2 linked regions of the Microbulbifer sp. A4B17 genome follow. The protein of the gene in region 1 binds, or shares a complex with, the protein of each later gene. Links are inferred from orthologs where the notes say so. Each region holds a gene or a part of one and is shown in the gene's direction. Other genes may lie near its edges.

What was found. Proteins that work in one complex are often made in the same cells at the same time.
Region 2: the proteins of smc (region 1) and BTJ40_RS16015 are in contact, whole or in part, in a crystal structure (PDB 3ZGX), measured with the Bacillus subtilis proteins. The link is inferred for Microbulbifer sp. A4B17 from one-to-one orthologs.

The regions. Positions count from the first base shown.
Region 1 is NZ_CP029064.1:1,805,989-1,815,133, forward strand. The notes cover bases 1-4,043. They hold smc (chromosome segregation protein SMC), read left to right. Parts: upstream 1-339; coding sequence 340-3,843; downstream 3,844-4,043. Other genes in these bases: ccmI (c-type cytochrome biogenesis protein CcmI), read left to right, coding at 1-35; zipA (cell division protein ZipA), read left to right, coding at 3,870-4,043. Also shown: more of zipA, read left to right, coding at 4,044-4,886; NAD-dependent DNA ligase LigA, read left to right, coding at 5,038-7,089; BTJ40_RS08240 (hypothetical protein), read left to right, coding at 7,267-7,701; BTJ40_RS08245 (DUF4399 domain-containing protein), read left to right, coding at 7,951-8,397; BTJ40_RS08250 (aspartate ammonia-lyase), read left to right, coding at 8,456-9,145. UniProt on the Bacillus subtilis protein: Required for chromosome condensation and partitioning.
Region 2 is NZ_CP029064.1:3,636,307-3,641,644, reverse strand. What follows is about bases 2,552-5,338. They hold BTJ40_RS16015 (ScpA family protein), read left to right. Parts: upstream 2,552-3,367; coding sequence 3,368-4,309; downstream 4,310-5,338. Other genes in these bases: scpB (SMC-Scp complex subunit ScpB), read left to right, coding at 4,320-5,338; BTJ40_RS16020 (L-threonylcarbamoyladenylate synthase), read left to right, coding at 2,610-3,233. Outside these bases: BTJ40_RS16040 (TIGR04211 family SH3 domain-containing protein), read right to left, coding at 1-269; BTJ40_RS16035 (YciI family protein), read right to left, coding at 300-599; BTJ40_RS16030 (VC0807 family protein), read right to left, coding at 633-1,352; BTJ40_RS16025 (PHP domain-containing protein), read left to right, coding at 1,561-2,517. UniProt on the Bacillus subtilis protein: Participates in chromosomal partition during cell division. May act via the formation of a condensin-like complex containing Smc and ScpB that pull DNA away from mid-cell into both cell halves.

The DNA.
Region 1 (9,145 bases):
AGACTCAGTCAATAGCTATCGATAGTCAGCTGTAACTGGCTGTGACTGTCGAAAATGAGGTCACAGTGTAAGCTGTGGCCTCATTTTTATTTGCGGCCGGCTGGCATTCTTGCGTCTAATTGGCCTCAAGCTCACATTGCCCCGATATTGATGAATTCTATTGGGACAAGTTGGCATTTGGTAGCGGTCGTCATGTTTGACTTGACCGCTGCTTAGTCGGATTGATAATCCCGACTGAACATTACTGTGAAGAATAGCGCTGAATGCTCTGGCGACACCAAGTAAAATCGAAGGTTTGGTGTCCCGCCCGGCAGAGAAAAATATCGAGTTTATAAATACATGCGTCTGAAGTGCATCAAGCTAGCGGGCTTCAAGTCTTTTGTTGACCCTACCACCGTCTATTTCCCGACAAACCTCAACTCGGTGGTGGGTCCCAATGGCTGTGGTAAATCCAACACCATCGATGCGGTGCGCTGGGTAATGGGGGAATCTTCCGCAAAGAACCTGCGCGGCGATTCGATGACGGACGTTATCTTTAACGGCTCCAGTGGCCGCAAGCCCGTGGGGCAGGCCTCGATTGAGTTGGTATTTGATAACTCTGAGGGCAAGCTTTCTGGAGCCTATGCCTCTTTCTCGGAGATTTCCGTAAAGCGCAAGGTAACCCGGGAGGCACAGAACACCTATTACCTGAATGGCGAGAAGTGCCGCCGCCGCGATGTAACCGATCTCTTCTTAGGTACCGGTCTGGGCCCGCGCAGCTACGCCATTATTGAGCAGGGCATGATCTCCAAGTTGATCGAAGCCAAGCCCGAAGAGCTGCGCGTCTATATCGAAGAGGCCGCCGGTATCTCCAAATACAAGGAGCGCCGCCGGGACACCGAAAACCGGATGAGACGGACTTCTGAAAACCTTGAGCGCCTCACGGATATCCGCGATGAGCTGGATCGTCAGTTGTCCCGACTGGAGCGACAGTCCGCAGCAGCGGAAAAATACAGCCGATTTAAAGAGGAAGAGCGCAGCCACAAGGCTAACTTACAGGCGCTCAAATACCGCGAACTGGATGACCAGTCCAAGGCCAAGCAGCAGCAAATAGGTGAGCTTGAACTCACCGTTGAAGAGCTGGTTACCCGCCAGGTCACCTGTGACACTGGCATTGAGCAAAAGCGCGTGGGGTACCACGAGCTGTCTGACAGCTTTAACGAAGTCCAAGGGCGCTTCTACGCCGTCGGTGGAGATATCGCCCGCTTGGAGCAGAGCATTGCCCACGCTCGTGAGCGTTCTACTCGCCTGCATTCCGATTTGGCGCAAACCGAACAAGAATATCGCGAGGCAGAGACCAACCTCGAAGTGGATCGCGAAAAAGCGGCCCAGTTTGAGGAGGAGCTTGAGATTATTCTGCCGGACCTGGAGATGGTCTTGGCAGCAGAGGAGGAATCTGCTGCGGCGCTGCTGGAATCTGAAGAGCAGATGCGCAATTGGCAGAACGAGTGGGACCAGTTTAACCAGGGTGCCTCTGGCTCCCGTCAGAAAGCTGAGGTGCAACAATCCCGCATCCAGCACTTGGAAACTTCTGGCCAGCGGCTGCTGGAGCGGGTCAACAAACTATTGGCGGAGCAGTCCGGCCTCCAGGTCTCCGACGACGATGAAGAGACCCTGCAGCTGAACGAGCAGATGGCCGAGTTGGAAATGCAGGCTGAAGAGCGCCGCGAGGAAGCGGCAGAGCGTCGCGAGTCTCTGGATAGTCTCCGTGTGCAGGAACGGGAGCTGGCTACCGAACTCGATCAGTTGCGCTTGCAGTTGCAAACCGGGCGCGGCCGTCAGGCGTCTCTGGAAGCCTTGCAGCAAGCTGCTTTAGGGCAGGGCAAGGCAGTTGAAAATTGGCTGCAGCAGCAAGCCCTGGCTGACAAGCCCCGGCTCGCCGACCAGATTAAAGCCCAGCCCGGCTGGGAAACCGCAGTTGAAACTATCCTCGGTCCCCAGTTGCAGGCGGTATGTGTTGAGCAGCTCGAGTCCGTGGCTGAAGGATTGGCGGCACTGGAAAGCGGTCAAGCGGTTCTGATTGATAACAGTTTTGTAAATAGCGGTGCGAAGGGAGCGCTTCCTTCGCTGCAGGATATGGTTCAGGGGCCGTCCTCTCTCTCTGGCATCTTGGCGGGAATTTATACCGCAGAGGATTTGACTGAGGCGCTGTCCAGGCGCGCGAGTTTGCAAGCTCATGAGTCTATTGTGACTCGCGATGGGCTCTGGCTCGGCCCCAACTGGTTGCGAGTGAATCGCGCCAGTGATGCAGAGGCGGGGGTCCTGGCGCGCAAGCAGGATCTTGAAACCCTGGGGCAGGAGTTGGCCCTGTGTGAGGAGCAGATAGAGAGTATTGCCGAGCGACGTGAGTCCCTGCGCACGCAAACGGTCGATCTCGAGCGCTTCATCGAACAAGCTCGCAATGAGTCCGACCAGCTCGGGCGTCGCGAGGCAGAGCTGCGCAGCCAGTTGTCCGCCCGACGGGCGCGTGCGGAGCAGATGAATGAGCGCCGTATCCGAATTGAGCAGGAAATCGATGAGGTGCGTGAGCAGCAGGAGCTGGAAGGGGAGTCCCTGTCAGAAGCTCGTCTAATGCTGCAGGAAGCTGTTGAAGCGATGAGCGATGATACCGATCGTCGCGAAACGCTAATGGCACGCCGGGAGGAATTGCGCGAAGCTTTGGATGCCGTGCGCCAGCGCGCGCGGGAGGACAAGGATCGCGCCCATGAACTGGCTATGCGCGAGCAGTCAGTGCGCACCCAAATGGTGTCTCTTGAGCGCACTTTGCAGGTGATGAGCGAACAGCTGGAAAGGTTGCGCAGTCGTCGTCAGCAATTGCAGGAGCAAATGGAGGAGACCCAGGACCCCTCCCAGGATTTTCAGGCTGAGTTGGAAGAAAAACTCGGCGAGCGTATTGAGGTGGAAACGGAACTCGCCGATGCGCGCAAAAAGCTGGAAGAAGTGGAGACCGGCCTGCGTGAGCAGGAACAGGAGCGCCATAAAGTGGAGGCGGCTCTTCAGGGGGTGCGCGCCCAGCTTGAGCAGGAGCGTCTCGCTGCGCAGACTCTGGAAGTGCAACGAAACGGATTGGTAGAGCAGCTGCGTGAGAGCGAGCACGACATTGATCAGTTGCTCGAACAGTTACCTGGCGATCTGACGATTAAGCAGGTACAGGAAGGTTTGGAATTGGTAGCTGCGCGTATCTCGCGTCTCGGGCCGATTAACCTCGCCGCTATCGATGAATACAAGCAGGAATCTGAGCGCAAGAACTACCTGGATCGCCAGCATGGGGATCTGATGGAAGCGCTGGAGACCCTGGAAAATGCAATTAAGAAAATCGACAAGGAAACGAGAACCCGCTTCAAGGAAACTTTTGATCAGGTAAATGCGGGCCTGCAGGAACTCTTCCCGAAAGTTTTCGGTGGTGGTAACGCCTATCTGGAACTTACCGGTGAAGATCTGCTCGATACTGGTATTGCGATCATGGCCCGGCCACCGGGCAAGCGCAACAGCACAATCCATCTGCTCTCGGGTGGAGAAAAAGCGCTGACGGCGATCGCTTTGGTATTCTCGATTTTCCGCCTGAATCCAGCACCTTTCTGTATGCTGGATGAGGTGGATGCACCCCTTGACGATGCTAACGTTGGTCGTTACGCACGAATGGTTAAAGAAATGTCAGAACACGTTCAGTTCATCTATATTACCCACAACAAGATCGCAATGGAGATGGCGGATCAGTTGCTGGGGGTTACCATGCACGAGCCGGGTGTATCCCGACTGGTGTCGGTGAATGTGGAAGAAGCAGCCGAGCTGGCTTCTGCATAAGGGCGTAAAGGGAGAGGCGCTAAAAAATGGATAACTGGCTGGTTACAATCCTGGTTGTCGTTCTGCTGGTTGTTGTGGTCGATGGCATACGCCGGGCGATCATGCGGCAGCGCGCGGCAGTTAAGGTCTCCCGCAATCTGTCGCGGGCCATGCAATCTGAAGTAAAAAATGAAGCTGACCCGGTCTCAGAGAAGGCTGAGGAAGAGCCCCTGGTCCGCAAACCCCAAGAGACGCGGGAGCCCAAGCCCGCAAACAGCGAATTGCCCGGGCAGGCTCGCGTTGTTCAGCGCCGTCCGCTAGAGGATGCGCTACATGTGAATCGCCAGGTGCAGGAGAGCTTTATTTCCTCGCGCAAACCGCTCGCCGGCAGCAATCCCCAGAGGAGTCCGGAAGAGCAGGGTATCCTCGATTTGGAAGAGCAAGTCCCCACCCTGATGGAGTCAGTTGGGGAGGAGCAGCGCTATGAGCCCGCGCTGGATGAGGCTGAAAGTCTCAGTGCGATGGATGACGCTCGCAGCTCTGAGCGTGAAGTTGCACGTGAGGACTCTCACACCGATCGAGCTTCCCAGTCTTCAGGTTCTGGTAATGTCGATGAAGCTGCTCCGGCTCGTGAAGTGCTGGTCATTAACGTGATGGCGCCAGAGGGAGATTACTTCGAGGGCAATGATTTACTGCGGGTAATGGTTGCCAGCGGTATGCGCTTTGGCGAAATGAATATTTTCCATTACCACGAACATGGCGGTGCCGATGGGGCGGTTATCTTCAGTCTTGCCAATATTGTCGTACCTGGTGTTTTCGATCTGACACAGATGGAAGAGTTTGCCACCCCGGGCGTTAGCTTGTTCTTGACTCTACCCGTAGAAGGGGAGGCAATTAAGGCCTTTGATCAGCTGCTTTCCACTTCATACAAAATTGCGGAACTGCTGGGCGGTGAGTTGAAGGATGAAAACCGCAGTGTGTTTACAGCACAAACGGCGGAACATTATCGCCAGCGCGTTGTGGAATACCAGCGTCGCCGAGCTTTAGCTATGGCGCAAAGCTGATTAGCAATCTCTAAATAATTGTTGCCTGTTTTTAATGCGGCCCGAGATACCGGTTGATTTTCATTTTGGAAATTAGCCGCAAGCTCGGGCCGCATTTGCATGTAAAATCGAAAAAAATTTTCTAACTACTTTTTATTCACTCGAATTGCCGATGACTCATCAAACTATTTCCCCCCAAGTGCGCGAACGTGTTCAGGAATTACATGAAATCCTCCAGCGTGCGAATCACCAATACTATGTGCTTGATGATCCTGAGTTGCCGGATATTGAGTACGACCGGCGCCTGCGCGAGTTGCAGGATCTCGAAAGTGAATATCCTCAGCTGCTGACACCGGACTCACCCACCCAGAGGGTAGGTGCAGAGCCGCTTTCCTCTTTTCAGGAAGTTCGCCATGAAGTGGCGATGTTGTCATTGGATAACGCCTTTAGCGATGAAGAGTTGTTGGAGTTTGATCGCCGAGTGTGCGAACGACTCAATAGTAAAGGGCCGGTGGAATATGCCTGTGAGCCTAAGTTAGACGGTATCGCTATCAGCCTTTTGTACCGTAATGGGGTCCTTGAGCGAGCTGCAACGCGAGGGGACGGCACGACGGGTGAGGATATTACCCAGAATGTACGTACTGTAGGGTCTGTTCCACTGCGCTTGCGCCAGCCGGACGGTGTTGAAAAGTACCCGAATGTATTGGAGGTGCGCGGTGAGATCTATATGCCCAAGGCGGGTTTTGCCGAATTAAATCGCAAAGCGGCCGAGGCGGGTGAGAAGCTTTTTGTAAATCCTCGCAACGCTGCCGCTGGCAGTTTGCGTCAGTTGGACTCCCGCATAACAGCGCAGAGACCGCTGGAATTGTGTGTGTATGGCACAGGTCTTGTAGAGGGCGGTGAGCTGCCGGAGGAGCACGTTGAGACCTTGCAGCTGCTCGGACACTGGGGCTTCCGTACAAACCGGGAAATGCGCGTTGCTAAAGATATCCAGGGTTGCATCGACTACTACCGTGAAATAGGCGAGAAGCGCGAGGACCTCGCTTACGATATCGACGGTATTGTTTTTAAGGTCAACAGTATTCCCTTGCAGCGCCGTCTCGGTTTTGTCGCCCGCGCGCCGCGCTGGGCTATGGCCTATAAGTTTCCTGCCCAGGAGGAAATGACCGAACTGCTGGATGTTGAATTCCAGGTAGGGCGTACCGGCGCAGTGACGCCAGTTGCTCGCCTGCAGCCGGTGTTTGTCGGTGGTGTCACCGTTTCCAATGCAACTCTACACAATCGCGATGAGATTGAGCGTCTCGGGGTGCAGGTGGGTGATACCGTCATTATTCGCCGCGCCGGGGATGTAATTCCTCAAGTGGTCTCTGTTGTAGAGAGTAAGCGCAAGCCGGGCGGCCACGCTATTGAATTTCCCTCTCTCTGCCCGGTATGCGGCTCGCCGGTGGAATCTACGCCCGGTGAGGCGGTGGTCCGTTGTAGCGGTGGCCTGATTTGCAGTGCCCAGCGCAAACAGGCGATTAAGCACTTTGCCTCGCGCAAGGCGATGGATATCGATGGGTTGGGAGACAAGCTGGTAGAGCAACTGGTAGATGAAGGCCTTTTACACTCCGTGTCCGGGCTCTACCACCTGACGCTGGAGCAGGTGGCGGGGCTTGAGCGAATGGGGCAAAAGTCTGCCCAGAATCTCCTCGATGCATTGGAGCGCAGTAAAGAGACCACGCTGCCAAAATTCCTTTATGCCCTGGGTATCCGAGAAGTGGGTGAGGCTACAGCGCGCAATTTGGCGCGGCACTTTGGCGAATTGAATCCGTTAATGTCGGCAGATGTCGAGGCTTTGCAGGAAGTTGAAGATGTGGGTCCAGTGGTCGCTCATTTTGTTGCTGAGTTTTTTCAGCAACCTCATGCCCAAGAAGAGGTAGAGGCGCTGCAGCAGGCGGGTGTGCATTGGCAGGCGGAAGAGAGTGACGAGCAGGATCAGCCCCTGGCGGGGCAAACCTGGGTGCTAACTGGCAAGTTGGAAACCCTGTCTCGCAGCGAAGCGAAAGACTACTTGCAGCGGCTGGGTGCAAAGGTGGCGGGAAGTGTTTCTGCCAAGACCGGCACCCTGGTTGCCGGACCCGGAGCAGGCTCTAAATTAACCAAAGCGCAGGAGCTGGGTATCACAGTTATGGATGAAGAGGCGCTTCTGGATATGCTGCGCGAAAGGGGCTTTGAAATTTAGTCCTGGTATTTTAGGTGGGGCACCATTAGTAACTAAATAGCCGAACTTTTGAGCACTTTGCGGGTTCGTGTTTTGTTTTGTGGCTTTCTGGTCGCTTCGCCGTTAAAGTTGGTGTCTCAGATCTGTTTTGCCCTGGGTACCTGATGTCCGGTGGCACTGTGGTAAGGAATGGAATTAATGCTTCAGGGCGATCAGGAATCCATCGTTTACGGTTGTATCAAAGACAGCAACAGCCTCTCCGGCGGTAGCGATCGGCGCAGGGTGAACCGCAATGCTGTGCTCGCTCTGCCCAGTGCTGATGAATGGCCATTCCTGTGCCGGGATATGTTTGCTATTCCCACCATTAAGGTGAAGCAATCCCAGTACCAAACCGATGTTATCCACTTTGGCGCTTCCTACCGTGCGGTAGAGTATGAGTGGGATTTGTGGATACAGAAGTTTGAAGAGCTGTTGAAGAGCATGTACTGGGTTTCGGCAACTGTGCATTTGGAAACCGAGCTCTCGGGGGTTCACTCTTTCAGTTGGGAGTCCGCCGGTCTCTACCACGAGCCGGGCAGTGGCGATATGCAGGTTCGCTGCGAGTGGACCCAAGAGGGGCGAGTGAGTATCTGATTTTTAGGGCCCGGTTGTCCCGGGCCTTCTGCCCGATAGCTGGAAGGCAGGTCCAAATAGACAGCCCTGTCACAAATCCCACCTCTCTTTTTTTCTTCGCAACTATATTCCTTGATAGTCTCTGGAACTGAAACTTTGGTCTGTTAAAGTGTCTTGGCCGAACGGTACCAAGGTGCCGTGGCCGATAAGCTGTAAAGCCAGATTATAAGAATTGGCGCAATCTGGGCGCCCTATCAGGAAGGAATACACATGATTAAAACCAGTTCTCTGCTGTTTGCCAGCGCTCTGATGCTTTCGCCATTGCTGCATGCTGATCAACATGAAAGTAAAACGGACATGAGCAGCAAGGCTCCTGAAAATGCCAAGGTCTACATTATTTCGCCAAAGGATGGCGAGAAGGTGCCTCAGACTTTTACTGTGAAGTTTGGATTGTCTGGCATGGGTGTGGCACCAGCGGGTGTTAATCAGGACAACACTGGCCACCACCACCTGTTGATTGATGTGGACGAAATGCCGGATATGAGCAAGCCGTTACCGGCGAGCAAGAACATTATCCATTTTGGCGGCGGCCAGACTGAAACCCAAGTTACCTTGCCACCGGGCAAGCATACGCTACAACTGGTACTAGGAAACTATATGCATGTGCCGCATAAAAATCCTGTGATGTCCAAGAAAATCACTGTTGAAGTTGAGTAAGATCTCAACGGCAAAATAATCTTCTATCGGTGTACCAAATACACCAGGGGAAACTGAGATGGGTGGCAATTTCCGCACAGAAAAGGACAGCCTGGGCGAGGTTCAGGTGCCTTCAGAGGCGATGTATGGGGCTCAAACCCAGCGCGCTGTGGAGAATTTTCCAGTCAGTGGTCACGGCCTGCCGACGGATTTTATCCGCGCAATCGTGTTGATTAAGAAATCTGCCGCAGAGGCCAATCGCGACCTGGGGTTGCTGGACAAGGCGTTGGCAGCAGCAATCATCAATGCCTGCGACAACCTCGGCGATGAGGATTTTGCCACTCATTTCCCCGTCGATATATACCAGACAGGATCTGGAACCAGTTCAAATATGAACGTCAACGAGGTGCTCGCCCACCTCGCTGAAAAGCACAGTGATCAGACCATCAGCCCCAATGATCACGTGAATATGAGTCAGAGCAGTAACGATGTGATTCCTACCGCAATTCATGTCTCAGCACTACTCGCTGTGCGCGATTCTCTGCTGCCAGCATTGCGCCATTTACATACTGGCTTGTGCGATAAGTCCACGGAACTCGAGAGTATAATAAAAACCGGCCGCACGCATTTGATGGATGCTGTGCCGATGACAATGGCACAAGAGCTGGGTGGCTGGGCTGCTCAAATAGAGGCGTGCCGGGAGAGGATTCGCTCGGTAATGTCGCGGCTTGCCCAGCTGGCTCAAGGCGGTACGGCGATTGGCACCGGG
Region 2 (5,338 bases), 1.8 Mb from region 1 along the record:
GGCTCGCTGACCAGGTATTGGCGCCTGATCCAGCCCTCAGTGCCGCTGGGGGTGCGTACTTTTGCCCAGCCTTCCGCGGCGGCATCTTCGAGCAGAGCCAGTTCGGTGCCACTGGCCAGGCCGCGGTGCAGAATCCGGAATTCATTGCCTTTGCCGGAGCGCATGGGCACGTGAAGTTGGTCGGTAATATAGCGGGTCTCCGCTGCAAGTGCCGCTGGCGCTGAGTTCAACAGCGCCACAGCGAGCACACCGGACAGTAATTTCTTCATTGTGATGCAGCTTTTTAGTTAGAGTTTTTATCAGGGCAGTACAAGCTTATATGGCTTGACTGTAACCGATGCATAGACGCCTGCTTCGATATATGGGTCGCTGTCGGCCCAGGCCTTGGCCTCTTCCAGAGAAGGGAACTCGGCGATTACCAGGCTGCCGGTAAAGCCGGCTTCACCGGGCTCTTCGCTGTCGATACTGGGGTTTGGGCCTGCGGCCAGGAGGCGACCTTCATCTTTGAGGAGATTGAGCCGGGCCAGGTGACCGGCGCGGGCTTTTTTGCGTAAAGGGAGACTATCGCTAACATCTTCACTGATGATTGCGTACCACATTGTTTTTAATGCTCTTGTTAGTTTTTTAAAGTGCTATTGCGCGACCATCACTTCTTCCAGTTTCAACCCGGTCAGCTTGCCGATACGGGAGAAAAGGAAAAAGAGAGCACCCATCAGAATCAGGGTTGATGGGATTGCAATAACCAGATATCCATAGGCCGTCATTTCACCCAGCTCCGTGTTGTAGGCCTCGGTGCCCGGCAGGCTGGTGACGATCATTTTGGCAAGGATGTAATTCAGTGCCGACGAAAAAAAGAACGATCCGGCAACGATCCATGAAGTCTGTCGCAGTGTACGGTCAAAGGCCGGCTGGTTGCCATTAGCCTGTAATGACTGAGCAATTTTTGCCGTATTCAGAATTTGATCGTTGTATAGCAGGGTTTTGACCAGGGGCCAGCGGGTATATACGGATATAGCAGTTGCAACGCCAAGCAATCCTGGGATCGCGGCTTCCTTGATCGCAATGTATTGCGGGTCCAGTTTCAGCAGGCTGATACCGCCGGTAAGAAGGATGCCAATAAAGCCGAGTGCTGAGAAAAAATTGACCTTCCCCAGTCGCAGAAGGTCGCGAAGGCCATAACCCAGCGGGAAGGCCAGGGCGACTATCAGTGCCCAGGTCGGGCCCAACCAGTCATCTCCGGAAAGCTTGGTCAGTATCAATGTCGGAATAATGACATTGAAGGCGATATTGCTGAGAAACCCTTCCTTTTTAGGCTTCTCGGGAGATGTGGTGGTCGAATTCGTTTCGGTCATACTCAATTCCGGTGATAATGCCTGCTGGAAACTGAGAGGGAATCAAAACGAATTGACTGCCAGTTCAATTTCCCCGCTGACAAAACTGCTGTCAGACTTCGGCCCCGGCGGGTCGCCCAAGGGTGACTGCTAATCCGGGCCTTATCCCTGAAAACGCCGAGTGCCGCATAGACAGCGCCACAGGGCGATTGTTCCTAAAAAGACGGATATGGCGACCTTTTTCATCGTCGAACTGAGTGAGAGCCTGTTGTTGAAGACCCTTTCAGCCGATTTGAATACAGACCTGGTGGATCTGCACTGCCACAGTACCGCGTCTGACGGTATTTTAAGTCCTGCGCAGCTGGTGTCGAGAGCGAAATCCCAGGGTGTGACGATGCTCGCCCTGACCGACCACGATACGGTGGATGGTGTGCCTGAGGCTCGGCAGGAAGGTGACTATTTGGGCGTAGATGTAGTGGCGGGTATTGAGTTCTCCAGTCTTTGGGGGCGCAGACCCGTACATATTGTGGGTTTGAACATCAATCCTGAATCGGGGCCTCTGCAAGAAGCCATACAGCTGCGTGAGCAGTTGCGCAAGGAGCGGGCAGAGCGTATCGCGGAAAAGCTAGAAAAGCTTGGCTTTAGCGGTGCCTTGGAGGGTGGGCGCGCCCTGGCGGGCGACTCGGTACTGGGTAGACCCCATTTTGCACGATGGCTGGTGGAAGCTGGGCATATAGATGATACCGGTAAGGCGTTTAAGCGTTACCTGGGGGCTGGCAAAGTAGGAGATGTGAAAGTTGAGTGGCCCCAGTTGGGTGAGACCATCGCTACTATTCACAGTGCCGGCGGTTGTGCGGTATTGGCCCACCCGCTTAAGTACGGATTGACCCGCACCCAGTTATTGCGACTGCTGGGAGCTTTTCTTGAAAAAAATGGGGATGCGATAGAGTTGCTGTGCGGTCGGCAAAACCCGACACAGACCCGAGAGTTAAAGAAATTGTTACTCTCGGCCGCGGAAGCGGCGGGCAAATCGATGCCGCACTGCTCTCTTGGCAGCGATTTTCACCAGCCGGAGCAGCCCTGGCGTGAATTGGGTTGTGTCAGGTTGCCCGCAGACGTCGAGCCGGTGTGGAATCTGTGGCACACTCTGCACCGGGAACAGCGGGGTCACGTTTCGCTGCCCTGATTCCGGCTTGTGAATTGGGGGCCATCGTCCGGCTTTAAGCCTGGTGGATGGCAGTGAGGTATTTTCAATCGGTAAGGCTTTTGGGGGGCTTTGTGGCGCAGTTTTTTCAGATTCATCCGGATAATCCTCAAGGCCGCCTGATCACTCAGGCAGCAGAGATCGTCGCCCAGGGGGGCGTTATTGTTTTTCCCACAGACTCCGCTTACGCCATAGGCTGTCGACTGGGAGAGAAACTGGCTGTTGAGCGTATCAGAGCGGTGCGCCAGCTGGATAAACAGCACAATTTCACACTGATGTGCCGTGATCTATCGGAGTTGGCGACCTACGCCAAGGTCGACAACCAGATGTTCAGGTTGTTAAAGAATCATACGCCGGGCTCCTATACCTTTATTATGCCGGCGACTGCCGAGGTGCCGCGTAGGCTGATCCACCCGAAGCGCAAGACCATCGGTATTCGTGTGCCGGATAACCCTATTGCCCTGGCCCTGATTGAAGAGTTAGGTGAACCACTGATGAGTTGCAGCCTGATTTTGCCCGGCGAAGAGCAGCCCCTGACCGAGCCTTACGATATTCGCGAGACTCTGGAGCATCAGGTGGAATTGGTTATTGACGGCGGTTTCTGTGGGTTGGAGCCCACAACTGTAGTGGACCTGACCGGCGATGAGCCTCAACTGGTTCGCCAGGGATGTGGGGCAACTGACGAAATACTCGGCTGAAAGCTGCGGTGCCGTGTATAATCGCGCGTTTGCACGATTGAGGGTGGGGCAGGGTGTCCAGTGATGAGTTACTAGCAGAGGTCGAGGAGCAGGTGCTGGCCGAGGTTGCGGCGAGCGATGACGAGGCTTCTGCCCTGGCTGGTGATGCGGAATCGCAGGGCCAGGACTCGGATGCGGATTCCCCCCTGGCCCTGGTGCAGGGTGAAATCTTCAACGACCTCCCGCAGGATCTCTTTATTCCACCAGATGCCCTGGAAGTTGTTCTGGAAGCTTTCGAAGGGCCTCTGGATCTCCTGCTATACCTGATTCGCCGCCAAAACCTGGATATTCTCGAAATTAACGTCGCCGATATTACCCATCAATATATGGCGTATGTGGAGATGATGACGGCAATTCGCTTTGAATTGGCCGCCGAATATCTGGTCATGGCCGCTATGTTGGCGGAAATAAAGTCGCGCATGTTATTGCCGCGACCGCCGGAAGCGGAGGAGGAAGAGGGCGAGGACCCCCGCGCGGCTCTGATTCGCCGTTTGCAGGAGTATGAGCGTTTCAAAACTGCGGCTGAGGATCTCGATGAAATCCCCCGCGTTGGCCGGGATGTTCACCAGGCCAACGCAGAGGCTCCCGATCGCAGTATTACGCGTCCCGATCCTGAAATAGACCTGAAAGAGGTTCTGGTCGCCCTGGCAGATGTGCTGAGGCGCGCGGATATGTTTGAAAGCCACCAGGTTGAGCGGGAGAAATTGTCTACTCGCGAGCGTATGACCCAGGTGCTGGATAAAATCCGCCACGGCCAGTTTGTGCCCTTTGTCAGTCTGTTTACCGTTGAGGAGGGGCGCCTCGGTGTCGTGGTGACCTTCCTGGCAGTGATGGAGCTGGTGAAAGAGTCCCTGGTGGAGCTGGTGCAAAATGAAGCATTTGGCCCTATCCATGTACGCGCTCGCGCTGCTACTCACAGCGGTGAAAGCGAAGAGGGTGCTGACAGCGAGCTGGAGGATCAATCAATTGAACAGATTGAAGATCCAGAAGAAGCAGTAGAGGCTCCTGAGAAAGCATCGGAAATGTATTCGAGTTAGAAAATAGAAGATGACAATCGCCCCCGAATTACTGCGTAAAATCGTCGAAGGCGCCCTGTTGGCTGCTGGCCAGCCTCTCAGTGAAGAAAAACTGTTGTCTTTGCTGGACGAGGAAGAGCAACCTTCCAAGACTACCCTGAGAGATGTGCTAGAGGAAATCGCCCAGAGTTGTACTGAGCGGGGATTTGAGCTGAAGAAAGTCGCGAGCGGTTGGCGTTTCCAGGTGCCGGAAGACCTGGCTCCCTGGGTGAATCGGCTGTGGGAAGAAAAGGCGCAGCGGTATTCTCGTGCAACCTTGGAGACCCTGGCCATTATCGCTTATCGACAGCCGGTAACCCGTGGCGATATTGAGGATATCCGCGGTGTTGCGGTGAGTTCGCATATTGTTAAAACACTGTTGGAGCGTGGCTGGATAAAAGTTGTGGGGCAGCGGGATGTGCCCGGAAAGCCGTCTCTTTACGCAACAACCCGGGAGTTTCTCGATTATTTTAATTTGAGCACTCTGGATGACCTGCCTACCCTGGCGGAGATTCGCGATATTGAAAGCCTGAACCAGATCCTGGAGCAGGAAGGCTTACCGCCAGAGCCTGTTCCCGAGGAAGGAGATTCCGAGGCGGACAGTAATGCCTCGACAGACCCCGAGTCAGAGCAAGACTCCGAGATGGAATCCTCTACCAAAGCTCCTACGACCGAGCAGGAAGATATGGATGATGCTTTGGTAGAAGCTCTGGCTGAGGAAATTGTCGCTGAGGCATCAGATGTTGCGCCAGGGACAGGCGAAGAAACAGCATCTGTTGAGCCGGATATTGAAAGTAATGAGGTGATTCCCTCTACCGAAGAGAATCCGGTGGAAAGTGCTGCTGCAGAAATCTATCAGGAAATAACGCAGGAGGACTCCGAGGACATCTCGGAGCCAGATACAGAGATTGATCAGAGTGAAGAAGAAACCGAACTTCACCGTGATGAGGAAAGCAGCGATGAATCGCTGCCAGTAGAAGATGAGAGTGAGGACTCTCTAATGGCAACACT